Regions from separate parts of the Streptomyces sp. NPDC003027 genome, predicted to be linked through region 1. Evidence: riboswitches for the same ligand, from Rfam matches in the RefSeq annotation. Region 1 holds a riboswitch; the other holds the start of a gene.

Region 1 (15,673 bases):
GACCGTCTTCGTACTCTCGGCAGGCGTCGCCCTGCCCGCCGTCGTCGCGGCGCCGTCCGCGTACGCCGCCACCGTCAGCCACACCAGCACCCTGGACGACGGCCGGCTGACCGTCGGGCTGCCGAGCAGCGCCCTCTGGGTGAAGGTGAGCGTCCTCGCCTCCAGCGCCCCGGACGCCGCCGTCCTCGCCACGACCGACGAGCTGACCTGGTCCGCCGCCACCTCCTGGACGACCGACGCGCCGCTGCGGCTCCCGGAGGGCACCGCCCTCGGCGACTACCCCGTCGCCGTGGACTACCGCCTGCCCAACGGCGTCGTGGAGCGCTGGACCGGCGGCACCTTCGGCTACAAGCTGCACACCGGTGTCGGCGCGGTCGCCTTCGACCGCACGACCACCAGCTTCGACCAGCGCGGCGTCGTCCTGTCCGGCACGGCCACGACCTGGAACCCGGCGACCGGTGAGCGCACTCCCGCCGCCGAGGGCACCCCGGTCAAGGTCACGCTGAACCTGCGCGGCCCGCTCTCCGCGTCGACGCTCACCAGCACGGCGCGCGCCACCACCGCGGCGGACGGCCGCTTCTCGCTGCCCTTCACCCCGGACGCCGAGATCACCGGCGGTACGGCGGTCGTCGAGCCCTCAGCCGGCGTCGACCCGGACGAGCCGCGCCCGGTGCCCGCCGTGGCCGCCGAGAAGCTGGCGTACCGGATCACCGCCGACACCTCCAAGTACCGCGTCCACGCGGGCACCGACGTGCGCGTGACGGGCCGCGTGGAGCGCCTGACCGAGGACGGCTGGCAGCCCTTCGCCGGCGCCCCGGTGGTCTCCACCGGCACCCAGCCGGTCTCCTGGGAGAGCACCCTGCCCGCGGCGATCGGCGGCGCCGACTCGGTGGCGGACGGCTCCTTCCAGTACGCGGCCCGCGTCCAGACCACGACGACCGGCGTCTACACGACGCTGCGCCCCTCGGTGTACTGGGCCACGGCCCACGACCGGGTCTACGACGTGACGCCGATCGCGGTGCCGAAGGACTTCTCGTACACCGAGCGGCGCATGGCGCTGGACGAGTTCGGCCGGCTCACCGCGGCCGGACGGCTGGGCAGCTCGACGTACTGCGACGTGAAGCCCGACTGGGTCGCCCTCCAGGTCTCGCTCGACAACGGGCGCACCTGGGGCCAGATGAAGTCCGCCCCCGTCAACAGCTCCTGCCAGTACTCCTTCACGGTGTGGGGCCACACGAGCGCGCTCTACCGGATCTACCACCCGGAGACGGACCGTTTCGTCACCAAGACGAGCGACCCGGTCCGGCTCGCCCGCAACCCCACCCGGATCGTCAACGTCAGCATCAGCCCCTCGCGGCCGCGCACCAACACGCAGATGACCGTCAAGGGTCTCGTGCAGCAGAAGGTGAACGGCGTCTGGAAGGCCATGCCGGGCGCCAAGCTGACGCTGGTCTTCAAGCCCAAGGGCGACCCCAACTGGTACTGGGCGAAGAAGGACATCGCGACCAACTCGTCCGGCTCCTTCTCCACCAGCAACGTCAACTACGGCGACGGCACCTGGGCGCTGTTCCTCCAGTCCAAGTCCGGTTACTTCTACAGCGAGTCGAGGACGATCTATGTCGATGCGCTCTGACCTCCGCCGCTCGGCCGTCTGCCTGGTCACCGCGCTCACCCTGGGCGTCACGGTGACCCCCGCCCTCGCCGAGGAGCCGGTCCCCGCGACCGTGGGCATCGGCCGGGCCGTCACCGACGCCGAGCAGCGCGGCACCTTCCGGGTGACCGCGTGGACGGACGCGCCGCAGGCCGCCGTCGCCTCGGTATCCGCCAAGGTCCGCCACGGCAACACCGTCCTCGCCGAGATTCCGGCGCTGGTGGAGAACCCGTCGAGCCGGGGCACCTTCGCCCTGCCCGCGGACGCCACCCTCAAGCTCACCGAGGACGGCGGGTCCGTCCCGGCGCTCGGCAAGTACGCCATCGACGTGACGGCGACGGACTCGGCGGGCAACACGGTGGTCCGCGCCGACGCCGGCACGCTCGACTTCACGCTGCGGCCGTCCTTCGAGAGCTTCGGCGTCGGAACCCCGAGCTGGTCCGACAAGAACCTGCGCCCCAAGGGCCGCCTGCTCGGCATCCAGCCCGGCTCCGGCGACCGCGTGCCGCTGACCGGCCGTACGGTCGCGTACCAGCGCACCGGCGAGCAGGGGGGCCCGATCGGCTCCGCGACCACCGCCGACACCGGCGGCTTCACCGGCGAGCCGGTCCCGGCCACCCGGGAGTACGAGTCGATCAACGCCTCGTACAGCGAGGACAGCGCCGAGGTGCACGGCACCGCGATCTACCACGCGTGGAGCTCGGCGCGGACCAAGCGGATGACGCTGACCGCGAGCGCCGACAGGACGCGCGCGCTGAGCGGCGAGACCGTCACCCTCACCGGCCGGCTCACCGACCCGGAGAACGCCGGCGCCCCGCTGGCCGACGAGCCGGTGCAGGCGGGGGTGGGCAACGGGCTGCCGAAGACCGTGCGCACCGACGCCGACGGACGGTTCACCGTCCAGTTCGTCGCCGCCCCGGTGGGGGACGGCAGCGGCTGGTGGGTGCGGAAGGCCGACCTCTTCCAGGAGTGGTTCACCGCGGGCGGCCCCCTCGCCCTGCCGAAGGACTCGCGCACCACCGTGATGGGCTACTCCCTGGCGCCCGACGCGCGGCTGATGGTGTGGGGCGAGTTCCGCTCCCCGTACGAGCGGTGGTCGTCCACCTCGTCCAACCAGACGGTCGTTCTCGAGCAGTCGCCCGACGGGCGGACCGGCTGGAGCAAGGTCGCCTCGACGAGCTTCTACTCCGACGTCCGGGCTTCGTTCGGCATCAGCGCGTGGAACAAGGGCGGCTGGTTCCGGCTGCGGCACCTCACCACCGATTACTACGCGGAGTCCGTGAGCAGGACGTTCCACATCGTCCGGACGCCGACCCGGGTGCTGAACGTCAACGCCTCCCCGGAGCCGGTCCGCAAGGGCGCGACGGTGACCGTGACGGGCACGCTCCAGCAGGACGTGGCCGGCTGGAAGCCGCTGGCGTCGCAGCAGGTGCAGCTTCGGTTCCGGGCCAAGGGCTCCTCGAAGTGGATCACGGTCGCCAAGGGCAGCACGGCGGCGAACGGCGGCGTCGCCCTGAAGCACACGGCGACGGGGGACGGCGTGTACACGCTGTTCTACGCGGCCGACGGCACGCACTTCCAGGCGACGGGCACGGGCGACTACGTCGACGTGCGCTGACCCTCCGTACGACTGAAGGGCGGCACCCCCGGTGGGGGTGCCGCCCTTCGGCGTCCGGCAGAACCGCTGATCCTCGCGGGATCAGAAGTCCATGTCACCGCCCGGCATGCCGCCCGGAGCGGCCGCGGAGGCCTTCTCCGGCTTGTCGGCGATGACGGCCTCGGTGGTCAGGAACAGCGCGGCGATGGAGGCCGCGTTCTGCAGCGCGGAACGCGTCACCTTCGCCGGGTCGATGATGCCCTCGGCGATGAGGTCGACGTACTCGTTGGTCGCGGCGTTGAGGCCGTGGCCGACGGGCAGGTTGCGGACCTTCTCCGCCACGACGCCGCCCTCGAGGCCGGCGTTGACGGCGATCTGCTTCAGCGGGGCCTCAAGGGCCAGCTTCACGATCGCGGCACCGGTGGCCTCGTCGCCCGTGAGGTCGCCCTCGAGCTTCTCGAAGACCGAGGAGGCCTGGAGCAGGGCCACGCCACCACCGGCGACGATGCCCTCTTCGACGGCCGCCTTCGCGTTGCGGACGGCGTCCTCGATGCGGTGCTTGCGCTCCTTGAGCTCGACCTCGGTCGCGGCACCGGCCTTGATGACCGCAACACCGCCGGCGAGCTTCGCCAGGCGCTCCTGCAGCTTCTCGCGGTCGTAGTCGCTGTCCGAGTTCTCGATCTCGGCGCGGATCTGGTTGACGCGGCCGGCGACCTGGTCGCTCTCGCCCGCGCCGTCCACGATCGTGGTCTCGTCCTTGGTGATGACGACCTTGCGGGCGCGGCCCAGCAGGTCCAGGCCGGCGTTCTCGAGCTTGAGACCGACCTCCTCGGAGACGACCGTGCCGCCCGTGAGGATGGCGATGTCGTTCAGCATGGCCTTACGACGGTCGCCGAAGCCCGGAGCCTTGACGGCGACGGACTTGAAGGTGCCGCGGATCTTGTTGACGACCAGGGTCGACAGGGCCTCGCCCTCGACGTCCTCGGCGATGATCAGCAGCGGCTTGCCCGACTGCATGACCTTCTCCAGGAGCGGGAGCAGGTCCTTCACGGAAGAGATCTTGGAGTTGACGATCAGGATGTACGGGTCGTCCAGGGACGCCTCCATACGCTCCATGTCGGTGGCGAAGTACGCCGAGATGTAGCCCTTGTCGAAGCGCATACCCTCGGTGAGCTCCAGCTCCAGACCGAAGGTCTGGGACTCCTCGACGGTGATGACGCCTTCCTTGCCGACCTTGTCCATCGCCTCGGCGATGAGCTCGCCGATCTGGGTGTCGGCGGCGGAGATGGAGGCCGTGGAGGCGATCTGCTCCTTGGTCTCGACATCCTTCGCCTGCTCCAGCAGGGCGGCGGAGACGGCCTCGACGGCCTTCTCGATGCCGCGCTTCAGAGCCATCGGGTTGGCGCCGGCCGCCACGTTGCGCAGGCCCTCGCGGACGAGCGCCTGGGCGAGGACGGTCGCGGTGGTCGTACCGTCACCGGCGACGTCGTCCGTCTTCTTGGCGACTTCCTTGACCAGCTCGGCGCCGATCTTCTCGTACGGGTCCTCGAGCTCGATCTCCTTGGCGATGGACACACCATCGTTGGTGATCGTGGGGGCGCCCCACTTCTTCTCGAGGACGACGTTCCGGCCCTTGGGGCCAAGGGTGACCTTGACGGCGTCGGCGAGCTGGTTCATCCCGCGCTCGAGACCGCGCCGTGCCTCCTCGTCGAACGCGATGATCTTGGCCATGTGAAGTGGTCCTCCCGGACATGGGGTGGATAACGCTCCAGGACCGCGCCGACGCCCGCGACGGACGGCCTGCGTACCCGGCGGTTCCTTGCCCCACCTGGCCGCGGGCCTCGTCTGCCCGATCCTCGTAAGCACTCTCACCTTCAGAGTGCTAACGCCAATGATTAGCACTCGCCCTAGGAGAGTGCAAGCGCCTCCCACAGATCGGGAGGCCCCGCGAGCCGTCCGGGAACGCACGAGGGGCCCGCATCCCGGTCAGGATGCGGACCCCTCGGCGTGAGTGCGTACGTGGTGGCCGATCGCGCCGTGCTCAGACGGCGAGCTTGACCATGTCCGCCTGCGGACCCTTCTGGCCCTGCGAGATCTCGAACTCGACTCGCTGACCCTCTTCAAGGGTGCGGTAACCGTCCATCTGGATCGCGCTGTAGTGGACGAAAACATCCGCACCACCGTCGACCGCGATGAAGCCGTACCCCTTCTCCGCGTTGAACCACTTGACGGTGCCCTGAGCCATGCCTAACTCCCCTATTACTGGCCCTTGCGCGGGACCGCACTTCGCGGACCCGGGTCAGACCCTGCGCCGGAACGCGTCGACCGCGGCTGAATGTATCTGCCCAACTGCCCTCTGCAACAGGTCAATCGGACGAGAATTCTGGGCACGCCGGAAAGGAGGATAAGGGAGGTTTCACTGAATTCCGGGGCAAGTCGGGCCCGTCAAAGTGCACAGAAGGTACACAACACTCGAACACTTTGGCTGCTTCTTGTCGCGCGTCGACGCATTCTCATATGCGTCCGGCATGAGCAGCGGAGGGGCCTTCCCCAACTCTACCGTGCTCAACCATGCAGAATTGCCCCCTCCGTTTCTGGCGGAGAGGGCAATTCGGGGAATCGCGGTGCGTCAGCAGCCGCCGGCGACGGCCGGGATGATCGACACGCCCGCACCGTCCGGCGTCGCCGTCTCCAGGCCCTGCTCGAAGCGGACGTCGTCGTCGTTCACGTAGACGTTCACGAAGCGGCGGAGCTTGCCCTGGTCGTCCAGGACGCGGGCCGCGATGCCCGCGTGGTTCTTCTCCAGGTCGGCGATGACCTCGGAGAGGGTCGCGCCCTCCGCCGGGACCTCGGCCCGGCCGCCCGTGTACGTACGGAGGATGGTGGGGATGCGGACCTTGACGCTCATCGGGTTCTCCAGTCTCTCAGTCGGCTCAGTGGGCCAGGCCGGCGTCGCGGAACGCGTCCAGGCTCGGGCGGATGGTGGCGGTCGCCTGCGAGGTGTCGGCCACCGCGTCCAGGGTCTTGAGGCCGTCGCCCGTGTTGAGCACGACCGTGGTCAGCGACGGGTCGATGAGACCGGCCTCGATCAGCTTCTTCGTCACGCCGACCGTGACCCCGCCCGCCGTCTCGGCGAAGATGCCCTCGGTGCGGGCCAGAATCTTGATCGCCTCGACGACCTGCTCGTCGTTCACGTCCTCCACGGCGCCGCCGGTGCGGCGGGCGATGTCGAGGACGTACGGGCCGTCGGCCGGGTTGCCGATGGCGAGGGACTTGGCGATGGTGTCCGGCTTCTGGGGCCGTACGACGTCGTGACCGGCCTTGAAGGCGGCCGACACCGGGGAGCAGCCCTCGGCCTGGGCGCCGAAGATCTTGTACGGCTTGTCCTCGACGAGGCCCAGCTTGATGAGCTCCTGAAGACCCTTGTCGATCTTGGTGAGCTGCGAGCCGGAGGCGATCGGGATCACCAGCTGGTCGGGGATGACCCAGCCGAGCTGCTCGCAGATCTCGTACGCGAGGGTCTTGGAGCCCTCGCCGTAGTACGGGCGCAGGTTGACGTTGACGAAGCCCCAGCCCTCACCCAGCGGGTCGCCGATGAGCTCGGAGCAGAAGCGGTTGACGTCGTCGTAGTTGCCCTCGATGCCGACGAGGTCGCCGCCGTAGACCGCGGCCATGACGACCTTGCCCTGCTCCAGGTCGTGCGGGATGAACACGCAGGAGCGGAAGCCGGCGCGGGCGGCCGCGGCGCCGACGGCGCCGGCCAGGTTGCCGGTGGAGGAGCAGGACAGGGTGGTGAAGCCGAAGGCGCGGGCGGCTTCGAGGGCCTGGGCGACGACGCGGTCCTTGAAGGAGTGCGTGGGGTTGCCGGAGTCGTCCTTGACGAAGAGCCTGCCCGGCTCGACACCGAGCTCACGGGCGAGGTTGTCGGCCTGGACGAGCTTGGTCCAGCCCGGGTTGAGGTTCGGCTTGTCGGCGACGTCGGCCGGGACGGGAAGCAGCGGGGCGTAGCGCCAGATGTTGGCGGGGCCGGCCTCGATCCGCTTGCGCAGCGCCTCGGGGTCACCGGTGGGCAGGTTGTAGGCGACCTCGAGCGGGCCGAAACACAGCTCGCAGGCGAAGATCGGGCCGAGCGGGAAGACTTCACCGCATTCGCGACAGGAAAGCCCGGAAGCGGGACCGAGATCGACCGTGCTCTGGGCGTTCGGCGTGTTCTCGGTGTTCGCGACAGTCTGTACAGCCATTGGAGGCGAGGCCCTTTCTCCTCATCTTTCCCATGGCGAATTTCGCCATGAGACGGATTTGGCACCTTCCCTAGTCGGGGACCTCGCTGGCGCGCTGTGTCGCGGACGAGACCGACTGGAGGGTTGCCGGGGCTTCAACGGGCCGTTTCCCTCTGCCCCTCTGGATGAGCGGTATTCGGTTGTGGAACGCGGGCGGCACCCCGACATGCGTCGGGCGTCCGCGTTGTTCAAGACTGTAACCGAAGGCATGGACGGTTGAGATGGTCGTCCGAACCGCGAGATGGAGATCACCTTGCTGGATGAAGTGGAGCGCTGGCTGGCCCGGCGGTCCTGGTCCGTGTCCGACCGTCCGCTGGAGCGGATCCTCGCGGCCAAGCGGGGGACGACGGTCAGCGTCGTGCTGCCCGCGCTGAACGAGGAGGCGACGGTCGGCGCGATCGTCTCCGTGATCCGCCGCGAGCTGATGTCCGACGCGGTCCCGCTCGTCGACGAGCTGGTGGTGATCGACTCCGGTTCCACCGACCGTACGGCCGAGGTCGCGGCGGCGGCCGGGGCCCGGGTGGTGGCGCGCGACGAGATACTTCCCCGGATACCGGCCGCCCCCGGCAAGGGCGAGGTCCTGTGGCGCTCGCTGATGGTGACGGGCGGGGACGTCGTCTGCTTCGTCGACGCGGATCTGCGGGACTTCTCCGCCGACTTCGTCTCCGGGATCGTCGGCCCGCTGCTCACCGAGCCGGACGTGCACCTCGTCAAGGCGATGTACGACCGCCCGCTGGGGGACGCGCCCGGTCAGGGCGGCCGGGTGACGGAGCTGGTGGCCCGCCCGCTGCTCAATCTGCACTGGCCCCTGCTGGCCGGTTTCGTCCAGCCGCTGGGCGGCGAGTACGCGGCGCGGCGCTCGCTGCTCGAACAGCTGCCGTTCCCCGTCGGCTACGGAGTGGAGCTGGGCCTGCTGGTCGACGCGCTGCACACGGTGGGCCTCGACGCGCTCGCCCAGGTCGACGTCGGGGTGCGCAAGCACCGCCATCAGGACGGGCAGGCGCTCGGCCGGATGGCGGCGGCGATCTACCGCACGGCGCAGCTGCGCCTGTCGCGCGGGCATCTGGTGCGGCCCCGGCTGACGCAGTTCGAGCGGGACGGGACGGGCGGCGGGAAGGGGTTCGCGCCGCGGACGTACGCGGTGGACACGGAGGAGCGGCCGCCGATGCTGGAGATCGCGGAGTACGCGCACCGCCGGGTGGCCTAGCCGCGTGGCGGAACGTCGGATGATCACGTTTCCTGCCTAGATTTCCCTTTCATGAGGTCTGTGCATCACAGGTTCACGCATCGAAGGGGAGCCCTCTTGGCGGTCGCCGGTCTCCTCGCCGGCTCGCTGCCCCTCATGGCGGCCGCTCCGGCCGCGGCCGGGGCGATCGAGCCGCTGGGCGAGCGGACGGGCCGGGTCCAGCCGGCGTGGACGACCCCGGCGCCGACGGTCCGCCCGGCGCGGCCCGCCCCGCACGGCCCCGGCGGCTCGATGGCCGAGACCGGCGCGCACGGCGAGCAGCTCTGGCTGCTCGGCGGACTCGCGCTGGCCCTCGCGGGCACGGGCGCGGTGGCGAAGGCGGCCCTGCGCGGCCGCCGTGGCGACTGAGCGCCGACCTCGTATACGTACGTTTGAGCGTTTACGGGACGGGCTAGGTTCGGCACATGGCTTCAGTACTGGTGGCTTCGAACCGCGGTCCCCTCTCGTACGTGCCGCGCGAGGACGGCTCGGGCGCGCTCGACGCCCGTCGCGGCGGCGGCGGACTCGTCTCCGGTCTCTCGGCGGCCCTCGCCGGGCAGCCGGAGGCGCTCTGGGTGTGCGCGGCGCTCTCGGACGGGGACCGGGAGGCCGTGCGCACGGGCGTCTCGGAGCCCGGCGTCCGCATGCTGCCGGTCGATCCGGTGGTCTACGACGGGGCGTACAACGGCATCGCGAACTCGGTGCTGTGGTTCCTCCACCACCATCTGTACGACATCCCGGTCGCGCCGGTCTTCGACGCGGAGTTCCGGCGCATGTGGGAGGCGTACCGCGACTACAACCGCGCCTTCGCGGAGGCGCTGGCCGCGGAGGCGGCGGAGGGTGCGGAGGTCCTGGTGCAGGACTACCACCTGGCGCTGGTGCCGGGGCAGTTGCGGGAGCTCCGGCCCGACCTGCGGATCGCGCACTTCACGCACACGCCGTGGGCGTCGCACGAGTATCTGCGGATGCTGCCGGAGGACGTCCGCGAGGAGCTTCTGTGGGGGATGCTCGGCGCGGACGAGCTCGGCTTCCACACCTGGGCCTGGGCGTCGGAGTTCATCGGCGGCGCGCACATCGACAGCGCCGAGGGGGTGGCGCAGGGCTCCTCACCGAGCGGTGATCCGTGGCGCGGAGTGCACCACCGCCGGTATGGCGGGCCCACGCGTTCCACGCGGGTGCGGGTGTACCCGCTGGGTGTGGACGGGGACGAGCTGCGGGCGCTGGCGCACCGGCCGGAGGTGGACGACCGGCTGGCCGCGCTGCGGGCCGAGGTCGGCGACCGGAAGACGATCGTCCGGGTGGACCGTACGGAGCTGTCGAAGAACGTGGTGCGCGGCCTGCTCGCCTACCGCGAGCTGCTGCGCGAACGGCCGGAGTGGCGGGGCCGGGTCGTCCACCTGGCCTCGGCCTACCCGTCCCGCCAGGACCTGGCGGTCTACCGCGACTACACGGCCGCGGTCGCGCGGCTGGCCGAGGAGATCAACACGGAGCTGGGCACGGAGGACTGGCAGCCGGTGCTCCTGTCCGTGAAGGACGACTTCGCGCGCTCCCTCGCGGCGTACCGGATGGCGGACGTGGCGCTGATCAACCCCGTGCGGGACGGCATGAACCTGGTGGCCAAGGAGATCCCCGTGGTGTCCGAGGCGGGGTGCTCGCTGGTGCTGTCGACCGGGGCGGGGGCGTACGAGGAGCTGCGGGAGGACGCGCTGACGGTCAATCCGTACGACGTGTCCGAGACCGCGCGGGCCCTGCACGAGGCCCTGACGACGGGCCCGTCCGAGCGGGCCGACCGCACCAAGCGCCTGGCGGCCAAGGCGACGGCGCTGCCGCCGCGGCGGTGGTTCCTGGACCAGCTGGAGGCCCTGCGCGAGCCGCGCTGACCGGCCCGGCTCTCCGGGCGCGTCCCCGCCGGCACGGCGGGGACGCGCCCTTCGCGTCTCAGCCGGCACGGCGGGGACGCGCCCTTCGCGTCTCAGCCGGCCTCGCGTACCGCCTCGGCCAGGTCCGCGAGGAAACGGACCACGGCCGCCGGGCCGGGGACCGAGAGGTCGGCGCGGTCGGAGACTTCGGTGACCTCCGCGGAGCCGCTGCACACCAGCAGGCCCGGGATGCCGTCCGAGCGGAGTTTCTCCACGGCCGCGAAGGCCGGAAGGTCACCCAGGTCGTCGCCCGCGTACAGGACGGAACCGGCGCCCACCTCCCGTACGTACTCCCCGAGCGCCACCCCCTTGTCCATGCCCGGCGGGCGCAGTTCCAGGACCATGCGGCCCGGTTCCAGGACCAGGCCGTGGCGGGCCGCCAGGTCACCGAGGGGGTCCTTGAGGGCCTCGAAGGCGCCCTGGGGGTCGGAGGCGCGACGGGTGTGCACGGCGACCGCGCGCCCCTTCTCCTCGATCCAGGTGCCCGGCCACGCGCCGACGCGGTCCAGGAAGCCGGGGAGTTCGGCGCGGACGGCGGCGACGCCCGGGTGCGGTGGGGCGGCCTGGACGGTGCCGGTGACCGCGTCCCAGCGTTCGGCGCCGTAGTGTCCGAGGACGACGAGGTGTTCCAGGCCCGGGACGCCCGCGAAGCCGCCGTACCGTACCGCCACACCCGCCGGGCGGCCGGTCACCACCGCGATCGAGGCGATCCGGGGGGCCAGTGCGGCGAGGGCGGGGACGGCGCCGGGGTGGGCGCGGGCCTGCTCGGGGTCCGGGACGATCTCGGCGAGCGTCCCGTCGAAGTCGAGGGCGACGACGGCCGTCTCGGGCCGCGCGAGGAGCGCGGCCAGGCCGTCGCGGCCGGCGGGCGTGGTCGGGTGCGGAAGACTCACCATGGGAAGACCCTACCCAGGGAGCCTCAGCGGCGCTGCTCCTTCTCGGCACGCACCCGGCGCAGGCGGTTGACGGTCACCGGGTCGTGGGCGAGGGCGCGCGGGTCGTCGAGGAGGGCGTTGAGCAGCTGGTAGTAGCGGACGGGCGACAGGCCCAGCCGCTCGCGGACGGCCCGCTCCTTGGCCCCGGGCCCGGGCCAGGACCGGCGCTCCAGCGCGAGCACGGCCCGCTCCCGCTCCCCGAGGCCGCGCTCCTGGGCCTCGGACCCTTCGCCGGAGCCGGGGCCACCGGCGGCCTGTCCCTCACCGAGGGCGGGATCACCGGCCCCCGGCTCCTCGGCGAGCCCCCGGACACCGCCACCCGGCTCCTCGCCGTGGACTACGTCCGGCTCCTCGCCGCACCCCGTCCCCGGCCCTTCAACGTTGGTCATACGACCCAACTTATTCCGCGCTCTCGGCGGCCGTCGCTTCCCGGGCTATCTTCCCGAGCACCTCCGACGCCTTCGCCCCGGGCGCCACGGCCTTGCCGATGTTCTGCTTGATGTTCTCGCTGACCCGCGCCCAGGACGTCTTGCCGACCGGCGGCAGCTGCGAGCCGGGCAGTTCCTTGAGGAACTCGCGCAGGTTCCGGTGCTCGGGCTCGGCCTGCATCGTGGCGTACGCGCTGACGGTCGGCGGCAGCAGATCGTTGTCCCCGGCGAACTTCAGGACGTTGGCGTCGCTGAAGACGAAGTCCAGGAAGCCGCCGATCCGCTCGCGGTGGCCGTTCTGCTTGAAACCCATGATCCAGTCGGCGACGCCCATGGACGCCTTCGCCTTGCCTTCCACCCCCGGCAGGGCGATCTTGCCGACCTTCACGCCCTTCTTCTCCGCCTCCTGCATCAGGGACGGGTGGCCGTTGAGCATGCCGACCTCGCCCCGCGCGAACGCGGCGAAGGCGTCCTTGCGGTTGAGCTTCCCGGGCGCGACCGGGCCCGTCAGGCCCTTCTCGACGAGGTTCGTCCGCAGCCAGTCGAAGGTCTTCACGTTCTGCTCGGAGTCGATCTTGTAGCGGTCGGTGGCGTCGGTGTATCCGTCGCCACCGCTGAGCAGCCACATCATGGTCTCCGCCTGCGCCTCCTCCGGGCCGAGCGGCAGGGCGAAGGGGTACGGGACGCCGTCGTCCTCCAGCTTGCGCGCGGCGGCGGCGAGCTCGGCCCAGGTCGTCGGCGCCTTGGTGACGCCGGCCTCCTCGAACAGCTCCTCGTTGAAGAAGAGCAGCCGGGTGGAGGCGGCGAAGGGAAGGCCGTACTGCGTTCCCCTGCTCTCTCCGGCGGCGGTCAGCGGGGCGAGGAAGTTGGCCTGGACGGGGATGGAGAGCAGTTCGTCGGCGGAGTAGAGGGCGCCCGCGGCGGCGTAGTCGGCGTACGCGCCGATCTGCGCGATGTCGGGCGCCTGGCCGGCCTTCACCATCTCGGCGACCTTGCGGTCGACGTCGTTCCACGACTCGATCTGGACGTCGACCTTCACCCCGGGGTGCTCGGCCTCGTACGCGGCGGTGAGCCCGTCCCAGTACTTCTTGGTGGTGTCGCCGCCGGTGAGGTCGTAGTCGGCGGCGACCAGCTTGAGGGTCACGTCGCCGGAGTCGCCGCCGGTGAGGCCGCAGCCGGAGAGCGCCGCGGTCAGGCCCAGCGCGGCGATGGTCGCGGTCAGTCCAAGGAGTCGCCGCTGCACAGCGTTGTCCCACCCTCTGCTCGTCGTCGAGCTGTGATTTTCACAGGAGGAGAAGCATAAGGTCTACACCACTGGGGTATCGCTCCGGCATCGGGCGCCGCCGAGCCCACCGGCCCGCGCAGCCGCGCCCGGAAGCCCGTCCCCCGGCCCGCGGCCGCACCCGGAAGCGACCCTCCCGCTTTTGTATGCCCGCACAACAATCCCGCCCAGTGGACTAGACCTTTCTGCGGTCCGCAGGCGACACTGTCCCCCGTGAGACACGTCATCGCCCTCGATGTGGGCGGCACCGGCATGAAGGCCGCCCTCGTCGGGGCGGACGGCACCCTGCTCCACGAGGCGCGCCGCGCCACCGGACGGGAGCGCGGCCCCGAGGCCGTCGTCGAGACCATCCTCGGTTTCGCCGCCGAACTGCGCGCCCACGGCCTGGAGCGGTACGGGCGGCCCGCCGCGGCCGCCGGCGTCGCCGTCCCCGGCATCGTCGACGCCGAGAACGGCATCGCCGTCTACGCCGCCAACCTCGGCTGGCGCGACGTCCCGATGCGCGCCCTGCTCAGCGAACGCCTCGACGGAGTCCCCGTCGCCCTCGGCCACGACGTCCGCACCGGCGGCCTCGCCGAGGGCCGCATCGGAGCCGGCAACGGCGCCGACCGCTTCCTCTTCGTGCCGCTCGGCACCGGCATCGCCGGCGCCATCGGCATCGGCGGCGCCATCGAGGCCGGTGCCCACGGCTACGCCGGCGAGATCGGCCACATCGTCGTCCGCCCCGGCGGCACCGAGTGCGGCTGCGGCCAGCGCGGCTGCCTGGAGCGGTACGCCTCCGCCTCCGCGGTCTCCCTCGCCTGGGCCGCCGCCTCCGGCGACCCCGACGCGGACGCCGCCGACTGCGCCAAAGCGGTCGAGTCCGGCGATCCCACCGCCGTACGGATCTGGCAGGAGGCCGTCGACGCCCTCGCCGACGGCCTGGTCACCGCGCTCACCCTGCTGGACCCCCGCACGCTCATCATCGGTGGCGGTCTCGCCGAGGCCGGGGAAACCTTGTTCACACCCCTGCGGGCCGCGGTGGAGGAGCGAGTGACCTTCCAGAAGCTGCCCGCCATCGTCCCGGCGGCCCTGGGGGACACCGCCGGATGCCTGGGCGCGGGCCTTCTCGCCTGGGACCTTCTCTCCCTCCCCGACAGCAGCACCCGCAACGAGTCCGACTCGGAGGTATCCGCCTGATGGCCGATCGCACAGTTCTCGCCGGCGCGCGCGTCGTGCTGCCGACCGGAATCGTCGAGAACGGACGCGTGATCGTCGAGGGTGGCCGCATCGGCGGCGGAGGCGCCTCCGAGAGCCGCGAGGGAGCCCCCGCCCTCGACCTGACCGGCCACTGGGTCGTCCCCGGCTTCGTCGACACGCACAACCACGGCGGCGGCGGCGCCTCCTTCACCTCCGGCACGGTCGACGAGGTCCTCAAGGGCGTCCACACCCACCGCCTGCACGGCACCACCACCACCGTGGCGTCCTTCGTCACCGGCGACATGGACTTCCTCGGCCGGCGCGCGGGCCTCCTGTCCGAGCTGGCCGAGCAGGGCGAGATCGCCGGCCTCCACTTCGAGGGGCCGTTCATCTCCCCGTGCCGCAAGGGCGCGCACGACGAGACGCTGCTGCGCGACCCCGACCCGGCCGAGGTCCGCAAGCTGATCGACGCGGGCCGGGGCCAGGCCAAGATGGTGACGCTCGCCACCGAGCTGCCCGGCGGCGTCGACTCCGTGCGCCTGCTCGCCGAACACGGCGTGATCGCCGCGATCGGCCACACCGACGCGACGTACGAGCAGACCGTCGAGGCCATCGACGCGGGCGCCACCGTCGCCACGCACCTCTACAACGCGATGCCCGCCCTCGGCCACCGCACGCCCGGGCCGATCGCCGCGCTCCTGGAGGACGAGCGGATCACGGTCGAGCTGATCAACGACGGGACGCATCTGCACCCGGCCGCCCTGGAGCTGGCGTTCCACCACGCCGGCCCGGACCGGGTCGCCTTCATCACGGACGCGATGGACGCCGCCGGCTTCGGCGACGGCCGCTACATGCTCGGCACGCTGGAGGTCGAGGTGAAGGACAGCGTGGCGCGGCTCGTCGAGGGCGGCTCCATCGCGGGCTCCACCCTCACCCTGGACCGGGCGTTCAAGCGCGCCGTGACCGTCGACCGGCTGCCGGTCGAGTCCGTCGTCCGGGCCGTCTCCGCCAACCCGGCCCGCCTGCTCGGCATCGACGACAGGGTCGGCTCGCTGGAGCCCGGCAAGGACGCCGACCTGGTGGTCCTCGACGAGAAGTTCGACCTCAAGGGCGTGATGCGCAAGGGCGCCTGGGTGGTCGAGCCGCGACCGGCCTGATCCGGCCCGGCCGGAACGCG
Region 2 (15,673 bases), on a different contig from region 1:
CGGCGGTCGTCGTCCTCCTTCTCGCGCTGGCGGCCACTGGGGGGCTGTACGCCGCGTTCGCGCCCGCGGGCACGGCGAAGGCCGATGAAACCGCCCAGTCCCTCGCCATCGAGGAGGGCAAGAAGCTCTACTCCGTCGGCTGCGCCAGCTGCCACGGAACCGGCGGTCAGGGCACCTCTGACGGCCCCTCCCTGGTCGGCGTCGGCTCGGCCTCCGTGGACTTCCAGGTCGGCACGGGCCGCATGCCGGCCCAGCAGCCGGGCGCCCAGGTGCCGAAGAAGAAGGTCATCTACACGCAGGCTGAGATCGATCAGCTCGCGGCGTACGTCGCCTCTCTCGGTGCCGGCCCGATCACGCCGAAGGAAAGCCAGTACAGCCCCGAGGGCGCCGACATCGCCCGTGGTGGCGACCTGTTCCGCTCCAACTGCGCCCAGTGCCACAACTTCACCGGTGAGGGCGGCGCGCTGACGCACGGCAAGTACGCCCCCAGCCTCGAAGGCGTGAGCCCGAAGCACCTGTACGAGGCCATGCAGACCGGCCCGCAGAACATGCCCTCCTTCCCCGACACGACCATGCCGGAGAAGGAGAAGAAGGACATCATCGCGTACGTCCAGGCCGTCAACAGCGAGAAGGCCGACAACCCCGGCGGGCTCTCCCTCGGTGGTCTCGGCCCCGTCAGTGAGGGTCTGTTCGGCTGGATCTTCGGGCTGGGCGGTCTGATCGCAGTTGCCGTCTGGGTCGCGGCCCACACCGCTAAGGCCAAGAAGTCATGAGTACCCAAGAGATTCCAGAAGAGAACCTGCCCACTGAGCAGGCCACCGCGCACGGCGCGGTGAAGGTCGCCGACGACCCGTTCGCCGACCCGGGCCTCCCGCCCCACAAGCCGCGCATCCAGGACATCGACGAGCGGGCCGCCAAGCGGTCCGAGCGTGCGGTCGCCTTCATGTTCACGCTGTCGATGCTGGCCACGGTGGGCTTCATCGCCTCGTACGTGATCTTCCCGGTCGACAAGATCGTGTACATCTGGCCGTTCGGCCGGGTGAGCGCGCTCAACTTCGCGCTGGGTCTGACCCTCGGTGCGGCGCTCTTCTTCATCGGCGCGGGCGCGGTCCACTGGGCCCGCACCCTGATGTCCGACGTCGAGATCGCGGACGAGCGTCACCCGATCCAGGCCTCCCCGGAGACCCGGGCGAAGGTCATGTCCGACTTCGCGGTCGGCGCGGCCGAGTCCGGCATGGGCCGGCGCAAGCTGATCCGCAACACCATGTTCGGCGCGCTGTCGCTCGTACCGCTCTCCGGCCTGGTGCTGCTGCGTGACATGGGTCCGCTGCCCGAGAAGAAGCTCCGGACCACGCTGTGGGCCAGGGGCAAGCAGCTCATCAACATGAACACGCACGAGCCGCTGCGTCCCGAGGACGTCGCGGTCGGTTCGCTGACCTTCGCGATGCCCGAGGGCCTCTCGGAGCACGACCACAACTTCCAGACCGAGATCGCCAAGGCCGCCCTGATGATCGTCCGCATCCAGCCGGAGGACATCAAGGACAAGCGTGAGCTCGAGTGGTCGCACGAGGGCATCGTCGCCTTCTCGAAGATCTGCACCCACGTGGGTTGCCCGATCTCGCTGTACGAGCAGCAGACGCACCACGTGCTCTGCCCGTGCCACCAGTCCACCTTCGACCTGTCCGACGGCGCCCGTGTCATCTTCGGCCCGGCCGGTCACGCCCTGCCGCAGCTGCGGATCGGCGTGAACGACAAGGGCTTCCTCGAGGCGCTCGGCGACTTCGACGAGCCCGTCGGCCCTGCCTTCTGGGAGCGCGGATGAGCACTGTGACCGATAAGCAGAAGAAGGCGCCCGCCGGTGAGCGGGTGGCCGACTGGGCCGACGGCCGCCTGGGGATCTACTCCCTGGCCAAGGCCAACATGCGGAAGATCTTCCCGGACCACTGGTCCTTCATGCTCGGCGAGATCTGCCTCTACAGCTTCATCATCATCATCCTCACGGGTGTGTATCTGACGATGTTCTTCCACCCGTCGATGAACGAGGTGGAGTACCACGGCAGCTACGTCCCGCTGCAGGGTCAGCTGATGTCCGAGGCGTTCAACTCGACCATGCGCATCTCCTTCGATGTGCGCGGTGGTCTGCTCATCCGGCAGATCCACCACTGGGCGGCGCTGATCTTCATCGCCGGCATGTTCGTGCACATGATGCGCGTGTTCTTCACCGGCGCGTTCCGCAAGCCGCGTGAGATCAACTGGCTGTTCGGCTTCCTGCTGTTCTTCCTGGGCATGTTCACCGGCTTCACCGGTTACTCGCTCCCGGACGACCTGCTCTCCGGCACCGGTGTCCGCTTCATGCAGGGCGCGATCCTGTCCGTGCCGGTCGTCGGCACGTACCTGTCGATGTTCCTGTTCGGCGGCGAGTTCCCCGGCGGCGACTTCGTGGCCCGGTTCTACTCGGCCCACGTCCTGCTGCTGCCCGGCATCATGCTCGGCCTCGTGGTGGCCCACCTGATCCTGGTCTTCTACCACAAGCACACGCAGTTCGAGGGCCCCGGCCGTACGAACAACAACGTCGTGGGCATGCCGCTGCTGCCGGTCTACATGGCCAAGGCCGGAGGCTTCTTCTTCCTGGTCTTCGGTGTCATCGCGGTCATCTCGGCGATCGCCTCGATCAACCCGATCTGGGCGCTCGGCCCGTACCGTCCGGACCAGGTGTCCACCGGCGCCCAGCCCGACTGGTACATGGGCTTCGCCGAGGGTCTGATCCGTGTCATGCCGGGTTGGGAGATCAACATGTGGGGCCACACCCTGGTCCTGGGCGTGATGGTCCCGCTGGCGATCTTCCCGCTGATGCTGGCCGTGATCGCGTTCTACCCCTTCATCGAGTCGTGGATCACCGGCGACAAGCGCGAGCACCACATCGCGCAGCGCCCGCGCAACGCTCCGACGCGCACCGCCTTCGGTGTCGCCTGGATCACCGCGTACATGATCATGCTCGTGGGTGGTGGCAACGACATCTTCGCGACCCACTTCCACATGTCGATCAACTCGATCACCTGGTTCGTCCGGATCTTCTTCTTCCTCGGACCGGTCATCGCGTTCATCGTCACCAAGCGGATCTGCCTCGGCCTCCAGCGCCGCGACAAGGACAAGGTGCTGCACGGACGCGAGTCCGGCATCATCAAGCGCCTGCCGCACGGTGAGTTCGTCGAGATCCACGAGCCGCTCAGCCAGGGCGAGCTGTACCGCCTCACGGCGCACGAGCAGCACGAGCCCGCGCAGCTGCCGCCGGCCGTCGACGAGAACGGTGTGGAGCGCAAGGTGAGCCGGATGGAGAAGCTCCGGGTCAAGCTCAACCAGGGCTACTACGGCGAGGACAACCAGATCGCCAAGCCCACCGCCGAGGAGTACAAGGAGATCACCAGCGGCCACGGCCACCACTGATCACCTCTCCCCGGGGCTTCGCCCTGGGGGACCCCCGGAAGGTCGCCACAGCGGGAGCCCCGTCCATTCGATGGACGGGGCTCTTCGCCGTCCCCGGCGGTCGATAGGGTGGGCGTGTATTCGTCTCGTTACGCACATGACCAGGAGCTGCCATGAGCGCTGTGACCCCCGCTGGAGGACAGACCACGGCGGACCGCTCCTGGCCCGCCGTCCTCGACGGGCTGCTGACCGGCCGCGACCAGAGCGCGGAGGACACCGCCTGGGCGATGGACCGGATCCTGCGGGGCGAGGCCACCGACGCGCAGATCGCCGGCTTCGCGGTCGCCCTGCGCGCCAAGGGCGAGACGGTCGAGGAGATCACCGGCCTCGTCCGGACCATGTACGAGCACGCCAACGTCATCGAGGTTCCCGGCCCGTCCGTGGACATCGTCGGCACGGGCGGAGACGGTGCAAAGACCGTCAACATCTCCACCATGTCCGCGATCGTGGTGGCCGGCACCGGCGCCAAGGTCGTGAAGCACGGCAACCGGGCCGCGTCCAGCGCGAGCGGCGCCTCGGACGTCCTGGAGAAGCTCGGCGTCAATCTGGAGCTGACGCCGAAGCGGGTCGCCGAGGTCGCCGAGGAGGCCGGGATCACCTTCTGCTTCGCGGTGAAGTTCCACCCGGCGCTGCGCCATGTGGCCGCGGCCCGCAAGGAGCTCGGCATCCGGACCACCTTCAACTTCCTCGGTCCGCTCACCAACCCCGCCCGCGTCAGGGCCCAGGCGACCGGCGTGGCCGACGCCCGGATGGCCCCGATCATGGCCGGGGTGCTGGCCGAGCGCGGCTCCTCCGCGCTCGTCTTCCGCGGCGACGACGGCCTGGACGAGTTGACGACCACCGCCACCTCGCGGGTGTGGGTGGTCCGGGACGGCGCGGTGCGGGAGGAGGCGTTCGACCCGCGCGACGTCGGCATCGACCTCGTACCCGTGGAGGCGCTGCGCGGCGCCGACGCGTCGTACAACGCCGATGTGGCCCGCCGGCTGCTCGCCGGCGAGACGGGTCCGGTACGGGACGCCGTCCTGCTCAACTCGGCGGCGGCGCTCACGGCGCTCGAGCCGGGCGAGGGCAGTCTGGCGGAGCAACTGCGCGCGGGAATCGCGAAGGCGGCCGAGTCGATCGACTCGGGAGCCGCCCGCAGGGCGCTGGAGCGCTGGATCGCCGCCAGCAACGCGTGAGCGGCCGGTGACGCGTGAGCCCCTGGCATCGCGCGAGAGGACGAGAGGGCCCCGCCGTGGTGGGGCCCTTTTCCGTTCCGGGATCCGGACACGGGTTGCGCCGCGTCGATCACCTGGCATAGCTTCTCTGCCAGGTCATGAGTGACAGCTACGAAGCCCCGGCTTGCTGTCCGGCAACCCTCCGTCCGTGGCGGGGTGCCCCGGGTGAAGACCAGGCCGTAGGCAGCGAGGTCTACGGCAAGCGCGGACCCCTCGAAACCCTTGGGGTCCTGGTCCTCAGGGAGCCTCTTGTGAGCAAGCGAATGCGATAGGGCCTTCCCGCCCCTTCTTCGCGCACCCTCCTTCTTCTCTTCCCCAGCGCTGCCGCGTATCCGCCGGCGCGGGAATTCGCCTGCCTGTACGGGAGTTCGCCATGTCTGTCACCACCGCTGCCGCCGACCTGTCCGTTTGTGCCCCGCTGCCCGTTCTGGGACGGGACGTCACCGTGCCGCTCGTCACCGGGGGCGAGGTCGCCTACGCCGCACTGGACTACGCCGCCAGCGCCCCGGCCCTGCAGCGGGTCTGGGACGACGTCGCCGCCTACGCGCCGTACTACGGCAGCGTGCACCGGGGTGCCGGGTACCTCTCGCAGCTCTCCACCGACCTGTTCGAGAACAGCCGGGTCACCGTCGCCGAGTTCCTCGACTGCCGCCCCGACGACCAGGTGGTCTTCACCCGCTCCACCACCGACTCCCTCAACCTGCTGGCCGCCGCGCTCCCCGCCGGCTGCGAGGTCTTCGTCTTCGAGACCGAGCACCACGCCTCGCTGCTGCCGTGGCGGGACGCCCGGGTCACCTACCTCGACGCGCCGCGCACCCCCGCCCAGGCCGTCGAGACCCTGGAGCGCGCACTCGTCGGCCGCGAGCCTCACGGTCCCGCGCTCGTCTGCGTCACCGGAGCCTCCAACGTCACCGGTGAGCTGTGGCCGGTGCGCGAACTCGCCGCCGCCGCGCACGCCCACGGCGCCCGGATCGTCCTCGACGCCGCCCAGCTCGCTCCCCACCACCCCGTCTCCGTCCGGGAGTCGGACGTGGACTGGGTCGCCTTCTCCGGGCACAAGCTGTACGCCCCCTTCGGCTCGGGCGTCCTCGCCGGCCGCGCCGACTGGCTCCAGGACGCCGAGCCGTACCTGGCCGGCGGAGGCGCCTCCAGGAAGGTCGCCCGCCGCACCGACGGGGGAGTGGACGTCGAGTGGCACACCACCGCCGCCCGCCACGAGGCCGGCTCCCCGAACGTCATCGGCGTCTACTCCATCGCGTCCGCCTGCAAGGCGCTCACCGAGGCGGGCTTCGACTCCCTCGTGGAGCGCGAGCGGCAGCTGATCGCGAAGGTCCGGGAAGGCCTGGCCGAGGTGCCCGAGGTCAAGGTGCTCTCGCTCTTCGGCGACGACGCCCCGCGCGTCGGCGTCATCTCGTTCGTGGTCGAGGGCTGGAACAGCTCGCACTTCGCCGCCGCGCTCTCCGCGGAGTACGGCATCGGCGTCCGCGACGGCCTCTTCTGCGCCCACCCGCTGGTCCGCACGCTGCTGGGCAGCGACCCGCAGGACGTCGGCGAGTGCGGGGCACCGGAGGCGGAGCCGGGCGAGCAGTCGCTCAACGCCATCCGGGTGAGCTTCGGCGCCGGCACGCCCGACGAGCACGTGGAGCGTTTCGTACGAGCCGTCAAGGAGCTGGTCCGGCACGGCGCGCAGTGGAAGTACCGCACCGAGGACGGCCGCTGCGTGCCCGACCGCGGCTGAGCACCCACTCGTACGGGTGAAGGGGCCTCCGAGCGGGGCCCCCTTCACCGTGCCGTCAGGAAGGACGGCAGGGAGTCAGAACCCCAGGCCGGTCAGGACCCAGGCCGGTCAGGACTCCAGGCCGATGGCGAAAGCCGCTTCCAGGTCGTGCTGGGAGTACGTACGGAACGCGACGTGCGTGTCCGTGGCCTCGACGCCGGGGATCTTGCTGATCCGGCCGGGGATCACATCCGCCAGGTCGTCGTGCCGGGGCACCCGGACCATGGCGATCAGGTCGTACGTACCGGTCACCGAGAAGACCTCGCTGACGCTGTCGAGCGCGGCGATGGACTCGGCGATCTCGGGGATCCGGTCCACGCTGGTCTTGATGAGCACGATCGCGGTGATCACGGCTGGCTTTCTCCCTCGGTCGCCGCGGCTGGGCCTTCACTCTAGCCCGCCCGTCTCCCGCCACCACCCTTCCAGGGAAGCGCTGCCCGCACCCCCTTCCGGTGGTAGCGGCCCCAGGCGTAGAGGAAGCCGGCGCAGAAGCCCACCACGTGCGCGAGATAGGCGACACCGGGCCCCGGTCCGGCGGAGCGGGCCGCCAGCCACTGCAGCACGAACCAGAAGATCAGCACGATCCAGGCCGGGAAGCGCAGCGGCAGGAAGAAGAGGAACGGGAACAGGCTGGTCACCCGGGAGCGCGGAAAGAGATGGAGGAACGCCCCGAGCACCCCGGAGATCGCCCCCGAGGCCCCCACCAGCGTCTGCTCGCTGCCGGAGTGGACCATCGCGTACCCGATCAGGGCGACGTAGCCGCAGCAGAGGTAGAACAGCGCGAACGACACCGCGCCCATCCGCTCCTCGGCCATCGCGCCGAAGACGTAGAGGAACAGCATGTTCCCCAGCAGGTGCAGCCAGTTGCCGTGCACGAAGAGCGCGGTCAGCGGGGTGAGCAGCGCGCGCGGGTCGCCGCTCGTCAGCTCGGCCGGGACGACCCCCCAGCGGTGGAAGTACACGCTCTGCGCCGAGAGCAGCGCGTCCCCCGTGCCGTAGACCGGATTGAGGCCCGACACCGGACTGATCAGGAAGGTGAGGCAGCAGACGGCGATCAGGCCGTACGTCACCGCCGGTCCTTTCCGCGCGCCGTGCCACGCATCGAGGGTCGCTCGCCGCCAGTCGATCATGGACAGATCATGGCGTAACGGGGCCCATCCGGGCAGAGTGCCTCGCCGGGACACGGGGTAGCCGCGAGGCCGTAGGGTACGGGCAGTACCTCCGCAGTTCGACGGCGCACCGCGGCTCCCGCACCCCGCACATGAAAGAGGACGGCACGATGACGACGGTTCCCCTGCCGACCGCCGAGACCCGCTGGCGTTGCACACTCTGCGGCAACCTGACCCGGTTCGACGTGACCCGTTCCTCCAAGGTCGTCGAGTACGTCCATCTGGACCTCGCCGGTGAGCCGAAGGTGGAGGAGCGCGAGGTGGTCAGTGAGACCATCGAGTCGGTCCGCTGCCGGTGGTGCAACGCGGTGGACCAGATCGAACTGGTGGACAGGCCGGGCACCGCTTCCTGACGGAGCGGTGCGAACGACAGTGGGGTGACGGATCGTGGAGCAGCCCGCGCACGGTGGTGAGCCGGCCGGCGCGGCAGGTGACGCTGCCGAGACGCTCGACCGCCCGTTGCCGGAAGGCGTACGGCGGCGGGTCGTCGCGCTGGTGTCGGACGCCTTCGGCGGGCTGACCGTCGCCGAGCTGCCCGGACCCCTGCGGCAGTACGCGCGCTTCACCCCGAGCCGGCGGGCCAAGTTCGCCGGCACCGCCATGGCCGCCGCCCTGGAGAACGACCCGGTCTTCCGGCAGCGGATCGGCGAGCGCTTCAAGGAGGCCCAGCCGGAGCTGGCCGGAGCCGTCGAGTCCGGCGCCCCGCCGGCCGCCGCCGATCCCGTCGACGTCGCGGCGGCCGCCTATGTCCTGCGCCCCACGGGCTGGGTCAAGCTGGTCGCGGCCGCGGGCGAGGAGGCCCAGCGGGCGGACGCCGAGCGGGCCGACGAGGCCGGGCGGCGCGAGCTGGAGCGGCTGCGCGAGGAGGTCGCCGCGGCCAAGGAGCGCGGCCGGGGCGAGATCGAGCAGCTGCGCCATGACCTGGAGGCGGCCCGCAAGGAAGCCGAATCGCTTCATCGCAAGCTGCGCAGCGCTCAGAGCGACGTGAAGCGCGGCGAGGCCGCTCTGCGGCGCACCCGGGCGGAGATGGACACCGCCAAGGCGGAGGCCGCGGCCCGGGTCTCGGCCGCCGAGAGCGAGAGCCGCCGGCTCAAGGCCCGGCTCGGCGAGGTCGAGTCCGCTCTGGAGGCCAGCCGCCGGGCCGCCCGCGAGGGGCGCTCGGTGGAGGACATGCGGCTGCGGCTGCTGCTCGACACGGTCCTGGACGCCGCTCAGGGGCTGCGCCGCGAGCTGGCTCTGCCGCCCGCCTCCGTCCACCCCGCGGACACCGTCGACGCCGTGCAGCCCGGCCGGATGTCACCGAAGGACATCGCGGCCCGCGCCCTGTCCGAGACCGACCCGGCGCTGCTCGACCAGCTGCTCGCGCTGCCGCAGGCCCATCTGGTCGTGGACGGCTACAACGTCACCAAGACCGGCTACCCGACCATGCCGCTGGAGAAGCAGCGGCTGCGGCTGCTCGGCGGGCTCTCCGCGCTCGCGGCCCGCTCGGGCGCCGAGATCACCTGTGTCTTCGACGGGGCGGAGCTGGCGGCCCCGGTCCTGCTCGCGCCGCCTCGCGGGGTGCGGGTGCTGTTCTCCAAGCCGGGCGTCACCGCCGACGAGTTGATCCGTCAGCTGGTGCGCGCCGAGCCGCCGGGCCGCCCGGTCGTGGTGGTCTCCACCGACCGCGAGGTCGCCGACGGTGTCGCCAAGTCCGGTGCCCGGCCGGTGGCGTCCGCCTTGTTGCTGAAGCGGCTTTCGCGCACTTCGTGACATCTGTTAACTCCTGGGCTCGATGCCCGAATTCTGAGGGGCGCACGGTCAAGTCCTCATCACTGCCTGTGTGGTGCGAGTAAATAAAGTGCTTCGTGGGTGAGATTTTGCCCATGAGGATTTGAACTGATCACAAGTTGGTCACTAGGGTCAGGCCTCGAACCTTCGCGCGGTTGATCATCCATCGGGGATGACAGCGAAGGAACCGCCTGCCGAGCCCTGGTTGGGCGGCTGAGGAAGAAGGAGCTCGCCTTCGTGGCGTCCCACCGTCGTCCCAAGCAGCCGAGCCGCACCCGCGTGACCGTGCTCACCGCCACCGCCGCGGCCGCTGTCGCGCTCTCCGCCCAGACGGGCGCCCAGGCCGCTCCGAAGCCGAAGATCGACGACGTGAAGTCGAAGGTCGACAAGCTGCACCACGAGGCCGAAGAGGCCACGGAGCAGTACAACCTGGCCGAGGAGCGCCGCGGCAAGCTCCAGAAGGAGATCGGCGCGCTCCAGGACAAGGTGGCCCGAGGTCAGCAGGAGCTCAACGCCCTGCGCGACAACATCGGTTCGGTCGCCAGCGCGCAGTACCGCTCCGGCGGCATCGACCCGGCGATCCAGCTCTTCCTCTCCTCCGACCCGGACACCTACCTCGACAAGGCGTCCGCGATCGACCAGCTCGGCGCCAAGCAGGCCGACGTGCTCCAGTCGATCCAGGCCAAGCAGCGCACCCTCGCCCAGCAGCGCGCCGAGGCGACGACGAAGCTCGCCGACCTCGAGGACGTCCGCAAGACGCTGGGCGAGAAGAAGAAGAAGTTCCAGGGCAAGCTCGCCGAGGCGCAGAAGCTCCTCAACACCCTGACCGCCGCCGAGCGCGCCAAGATGCAGCAGGAGGAGCAGCGCGCCAGCCGGGCCGCGGGCGACCGCGTCGACCTCGGCAACGAGGTCCCGGCCTCGCAGCGCGGTGCCGCCGCCCTCAACGCCGCCGCCACCCAGATCGGCAAGCCGTACGTCTCCGGCGCCGAGGGCCCCAACTCGTACGACTGCTCCGGTCTGACGCAGTGGGCCTACCGCCAGGCCGGCGTCGGCATCAGCCGCACCACCTACACCCAGCAGAACGACGGCGTGAAGATCGGCCGCAGCCAGCTCAAGCCGGGCGACCTGGTCTTCTTCAACGGCCTGTCGCACGTGGGCCTGTACGCGGGCAACGGCACCATCCTGCACGCCCCCAAGCCGGGCGCCTCGGTCCGCTACGAGTCGATGAGCTACATGGGCACCTTCCAGTTCGGTGTCCGCATCTGACGCCTCGGACTCGACTCCCGCGGCCTGACGCCCGAACGGGTGGTTCGCCGCGACCCCAGCTGACGTGACGCCCCGCCGGTGACCTGTGGTCACCGGCGGGGCGTCACTTTGTATGCCCGGCATGCTCGTTGGAAGCCGTCTGATCACCGGCTACTGTCTGCCGCGCCAGTCTGCGTACAGCTGAACGGAGCGCGATACGTGGCGTCCCAACGACGACCCGTCAGGGTCACCGTCCTGACCGCCGCCGCGGCCACCGCGGCGACGGCCCTCGGCGCCGCCCCCGTGAGCGCCGACCCGAGCGGCACCCCGGAGGCCACCAGGGCCACGGTCGACCGGCTCTACGAGGAGGCCGAACGGGCCACCGAGGGCTACAACAAGGCCGACGAGCGGGCGGACACGCTGCGCAGGACGCTCTCCCAGGCGCAGGACAGCGTGGCTCGCGGCCAGGAGCGCGTCAACCGCATGCGGGACGCGCTCGGTTCGGTCGCCGGCGCCCAGTACCGCTCCGGCGGGATCGACCCGGCCCTCGCGCTGCTGCTCTCCGCCGACCCCGACTCGTACCTCGACCGGGCCTCCGTCCTCGACCGCGTCGCCTCCCGGCAGAGCGTGGCGCTGACGCAGCTCCAGGGCGAGCTGCGGAGGCTGGGACAGGAGCGGACGGAGGCGGGGCGGCTGCTCGCCCAGCTGGAGCACAGCCGGTCGCAGGTCGCCCGGCACAAGCGCACGGTCGAGCGGAAGCTCGCCGAGGCCCGGCGGCTGCTGGCCTCCCTCACCGCGGAGGAGCGCGCGTCCTTCGACCGCGCCTCACGGTCGGGCCGCGACCAGGACCTGCCGCCGCTCTCGGACCTCGGCCCGGCCTCCTCGCGGGCCGCGGCCGCCGTCGCCGCCGCCCGCGGCGCGATCGGCCGACCGTACGTCTGGGGCGCCACCGGCCCCTCCGCCTTCGACTGCTCCGGCCTGATGGTCTGGTCGTACCGGCAGGCGGGGATCAGCCTGCCGCGGACCTCCTCGGCGCAGCGGTACGCCGGACGCCAGGTGCCGCTCTCCCAGGCGCAGCCCGGCGACCTGGTGACCTACCGCGACGACGCCAGCCATGTCGGCATCTACGCCGGCGACGGCCAGGTGATCCACGCGCCGTATCCGGGGGCGCGGGTGCGCTACGACCCGGTCGGGATGATGCCGCACGCCACGGTGACCCGGGTCTGACCGTGGGAAGCCGGGTCCGGCCGTGGGGCCGGCCCTACGGCTGCCCGTACGATCGAGGGCGTGGCGGGTCAGGGGTGGGGAGCGGTGCGACGGGGAGTCGTCTGTCTAACGGCCGGCCTCCTGGCCCTCGCGGGGTGCGGCGGGCCCCCGCCCGACTCGGCGCCCCGGGAGATCCAGAGCCTGCTCGACCGCCGGGCGCGGGCGCTGCTCGCCCGCGACGAGGCGGCCTACGCCGTCGGACTCGACACGTCGCTCGCCCCGGCCGCCCTCAAGGAGTTCGACCACCTCGCCGAGGTGCCGCTCGGCTCCTGGGACTACCGGGTGAAGGACGTGGACCGGAGCGGCCGTGACCGGGCGACGGTCCACGCGGAGCTCGGCTACCGGCTCAGCGGCTACGACTCGGGTCCCGTCACGACGGAGCGCGTCCTCGACCTGATCGAGCGGGACGGGCGGTGGTACGTGACCGCGGACCGGCCCGGTGAGGACGCGGCCCAGCAGCTCTGGCAGCAGGGCGAGGTGGAAGCGGTGCGTGGAGCGCGCAGCCTCGTCCTCGGCGTCGGGCAGCCGGAGGAGCGCCTCCGGGCGATCGCGGCGGCGGCGGACCGGGCGGTGCCCGCGGTCTCGGCGGCCTGGCCCTCGCCCTGGGCGGGCCGGGTGGTCGTCCTCGTCCCCGCCTCGCTGGACGCCATGGGCGGTCTCCTCGGGGCGCCCGGGGCCTCCTACCGGGGCATCGCCGCCGTCACGACCGGCGCGATCCGCGGCGGCCCGGACGCGCCCCCCGACCGGGTGATCGTCAACCCCGAGGCGTACGGCGTGCTCGGCGGATTCGGGCAGCAGATCGTCCTCACCCACGAGACCACCCATGTCGCCACCCGCGCCGCGACCTCACCCGCCACTCCGGTCTGGCTCTCCGAGGGCTTCGCCGACTGGGCCGCCTACCGCGGCACCGGCCGTACGGCCGCCGAGGCCGCCCCGGAACTGCGCCGCGCGGTCCGGGCGGGCGACCTCCCGGCCGGGCTCCCCGACGACGAGGCCTTCGGCTTCGGCGGCGACCCGGACGCACTGGCACGGGCCTACGAGGGCGCCTGGCTGGCGTGCGAGCTGATCGCCGAGCGCTGGGGCGAGAAGAGGCTGACCGCGTTCTACCGCGCCGTCGGCGCCCACCCGTCCCGCGAGGGCGCGGTGGAGAAGGCCCTGCACGAGGTGCTCGACACGACGCCGGAGGAGTTCACCGCGGCCTGGCGCGCCCACCTCCGGGCGCGACTGGCCTGAGGCCGGCGGTCAGACGCCGTCCGGGGCCGCCGCGGCCTCCAGCTCCTCGATCGCCTCGGCCAGCCACTGCTTCTCGGCCGTGCCCGTCGCTCGGGCGATGCGGAGCATGCCGCGGCGGAAGAGGTCCGGTTCCCGCTCGGCGCGCACCGGGACGCCGTCCTCGTAGAAGAAGCTGGCCGGGGTGTTCAGGAACGCCTGGCGCCGGCGGAGGACGGCCGCCTGGTCCGCCGGGTCCGGGAGGTGGCCCAGGAAGGCGAGCAGGGTGAAGAAGCGCTGGCCGTCGGTGATCTCGGCCTCCTTGGGGGCCCGCAGCCGGGAGAGCAGTTCGGCGCGGCCTTCCGGCGTCAGTGAGAGCGTCCGCCGAGGTGCCGCGCTCGCGCCCGGTTCCATACGGCTCTCCAGCAGGCCCTGTTTCACCATGCGGGTGATCGCCGGGTAGAGCGCCCCGTCGCTGACCGGGCGGACATGCCCGCTCAGCCCCTGGATCCGGTCCTTCAGCTCGTACCCGTGCAGCGGTCTGTCGTACAGAAAGCCGAGGATCGTCAGCTCCAGCACCCGGCCGCCTCCTTCACGCTTGTCGCGGACCCGTCCGCCATGCTACCTCTTTTCGCGGCACCTCGAATCGAGGTAGCTCGTTTCGAGGAGGAGTACGGATGGGACACCGGCGGTCACTGATACAGCTCGCGTATCCGGTCTACTTCGCACTGCTGGCCTCGGTCGCCGCCGGGATCATCAACATGGTGTGGGTGGCCCGTCTCGGCGGGGCCGCCGTCGCGGCCGTCGCCGTGGCCACCAACGTCGAGAACGTCCTCCTCGGTGTCGTCCTCATGGCCGCCTCCGGCACGACCGTCCTCGTCGCCCGGGCCCGGGGCGCCGGCGACCCGGGCGCCCTGCGGTCCGCCGTCCGCGGCGGCTGGACCCTCGGTGCGCTGCTCGTCCCGCCGGTCGCGATCGGCGGGTATCTGCTGCGCGAACCGCTCGCCCGGCTCGTCCTCGGCGGCGACGACGCCCACGCGCTCGCGCTCGCCACCGCCTACTTCGCGATCTCACTTCCGGGCACGGCCGTCTTCTTCGCCACGCACGTCCTCGACGGGATCCTCAAGGGCGCGGGCGACACCCGCACCCCCATGCGCCTCGCGTTCCTCGCCAACGGGCTGATCCTGGTCCTCGATCCGCCGCTCATCCACGCGTACGGAGTGCCGGGCGCGGCCCTCGCCACCGTCATCGGCCGGAGCGCGGCCCTTGTCGCCGGGCTCGTGGCGCTGGGCCGCGACCCGCACCTTCGCGCGGCGGGCTCGGCCCGGCCCGCCGAAGGCACCGCCGCGGCCCTGCGGCGCACCGCCTCCACCGGACTGCCCATCTCCCTCGACTTCGTGGTCCGGATGGCCGGCGCCCTCGCCCTCGTCGCCGTCGTGGCACGGCTCGGGGTGACCGAGGTCGCCGCGTACGGCATCGCCACCAAGGCCATGTACGTCGCGACGATGGCGTTCTACGCCGTGCGCCAGGCCGCCGCCATCCACACCGCCCATCTGCTCGGGACGGGCCGCGACGAGCGCCGGGCCGTCGGCCGTCAGGCCCTGCTCCTCGGCTGCGTCCTCGGGGCCGCGGCCGCCGGGCTGCTGCTGCTCACCGCCGACCTCGTCATGCGCTCCTTCGGGGCCGCCGCGGACGTCGCGGCGGCCGGCGCCCTCTTCCTGCGCTGCCTGGGCCCGAGCCTCGTCCTCACGGCCGGGTTCATCGCCCTCGCGGGGGTCGTCGAGGGCAGCGGCGGCAGCCCCCGGCTCGCCAGGATCACCATCGCCGGGGTCCTGGCGCAGCTCCCGCTCGCGTACGCCCTGTCCGGCCTGGGTCTGCCCGGGATCTGCCTGGCGATGGCGCTCGCCATGGCGGGGCAGTGCGCGGCACTGGGCCTGCTGCACCGCCGTACACCGCGCCGTCAGGACGCCGACATCGACCTCTCGCGGTCGGGGTCCGCCTGAACCGGCAGCGACGGTACCGCGAGGCGCGGCTCCACCACCGTCTGGCGCCACAGGATCCGGCAGGCGCTGAGCGCCGCCGCGACCAGCAGGCCGTTCCGTACCACCAGCAGCGCGATCCCCAGCGGATCGCTCTCCGTCACGTGCGAGAACCACACGGGGAACTCGAACTGCGTCACCGCCGTGGCCCACACCACGAGATGCGCGGGCCGCCGCATCCGGCTCGCGCGGTAGGCCAGGCACACGGCGGCCAGGCCGACGAGCCAGATCATGTACTGCGGGCTGATCACCCGGCTGGTGGTGGTGAACAGCAGCACTGCCGTGAAGGCCACGTCCGCCGGAGTCGCGGTCGTGAAGGAGCGCGCCCGGATCCGCCACAGCAGCAGCCAGCCGAAAGCGGCCATGGTCAGGACCATCGCGGCCGTGGAGACGGTGGAGACGTACGGGCCGAGGAACTCGATCGAGCCGTAGTTCATCCGCGCCTCGCCCTCCCAGCCGAAGTGCCGCGCCACATGGAAGACCAGCGCGCCCAGCGAC

The links. Region 1 has a riboswitch for S-adenosylmethionine ahead of thrC (threonine synthase). Riboswitches for the same ligand answer to the same signal wherever they lie in the genome.
Region 2: it holds a riboswitch for S-adenosylmethionine, as region 1 does, so the genes downstream of both, ACWDX6_RS19030 (aminotransferase class V-fold PLP-dependent enzyme) here and thrC (threonine synthase) in region 1, are expected to answer to the same signal.

What each region holds. Positions count from the first base shown of each region.
Region 1 is NZ_JBSFTU010000011.1:103,888-119,560, reverse strand. Features, by position in the region: gene ACWDX6_RS11455 (hypothetical protein) at 1-1,633, shown strand, start outside; gene ACWDX6_RS11450 (hypothetical protein) at 1,623-3,269, shown strand; gene groL (chaperonin GroEL) at 3,351-4,979, opposite strand; gene ACWDX6_RS11440 (cold-shock protein) at 5,290-5,493, opposite strand; gene ACWDX6_RS11435 (MoaD/ThiS family protein) at 5,878-6,156, opposite strand; gene thrC (threonine synthase) at 6,182-7,489, opposite strand; SAM riboswitch class I at 7,508-7,660, opposite strand; gene ACWDX6_RS11425 (glucosyl-3-phosphoglycerate synthase) at 7,782-8,735, shown strand; gene ACWDX6_RS11420 (hypothetical protein) at 8,832-9,122, shown strand; gene ACWDX6_RS11415 (alpha,alpha-trehalose-phosphate synthase (UDP-forming)) at 9,179-10,633, shown strand; gene otsB (trehalose-phosphatase) at 10,726-11,568, opposite strand; gene ACWDX6_RS11405 (DUF3263 domain-containing protein) at 11,592-11,996, opposite strand; gene ACWDX6_RS11400 (ABC transporter substrate-binding protein) at 12,007-13,278, opposite strand; gene ACWDX6_RS11395 (ROK family protein) at 13,531-14,496, shown strand; gene nagA (N-acetylglucosamine-6-phosphate deacetylase) at 14,496-15,653, shown strand.
Region 2 is NZ_JBSFTU010000024.1:90,009-105,681, reverse strand. Features, by position in the region: gene qcrC (cytochrome bc1 complex diheme cytochrome c subunit) at 1-773, shown strand, start outside; gene qcrA (cytochrome bc1 complex Rieske iron-sulfur subunit) at 770-1,822, shown strand; gene qcrB (cytochrome bc1 complex cytochrome b subunit) at 1,819-3,444, shown strand; gene trpD (anthranilate phosphoribosyltransferase) at 3,597-4,661, shown strand; SAM riboswitch class IV at 4,795-4,911, shown strand; gene ACWDX6_RS19030 (aminotransferase class V-fold PLP-dependent enzyme) at 5,074-6,438, shown strand; gene ACWDX6_RS19025 (Lrp/AsnC family transcriptional regulator) at 6,547-6,828, opposite strand; gene ACWDX6_RS19020 (rhomboid family intramembrane serine protease) at 6,870-7,607, opposite strand; gene ACWDX6_RS19015 (hypothetical protein) at 7,757-7,999, shown strand; gene ACWDX6_RS19010 (NYN domain-containing protein) at 8,034-9,398, shown strand; gene ACWDX6_RS19005 (NlpC/P60 family protein) at 9,654-10,682, shown strand; gene ACWDX6_RS19000 (NlpC/P60 family protein) at 10,881-11,888, shown strand; gene ACWDX6_RS18995 (hypothetical protein) at 11,949-13,160, shown strand; gene ACWDX6_RS18990 (PadR family transcriptional regulator) at 13,170-13,715, opposite strand; gene ACWDX6_RS18985 (MATE family efflux transporter) at 13,814-15,139, shown strand; gene ACWDX6_RS18980 (glycosyltransferase 87 family protein) at 15,097-15,673, opposite strand, start outside.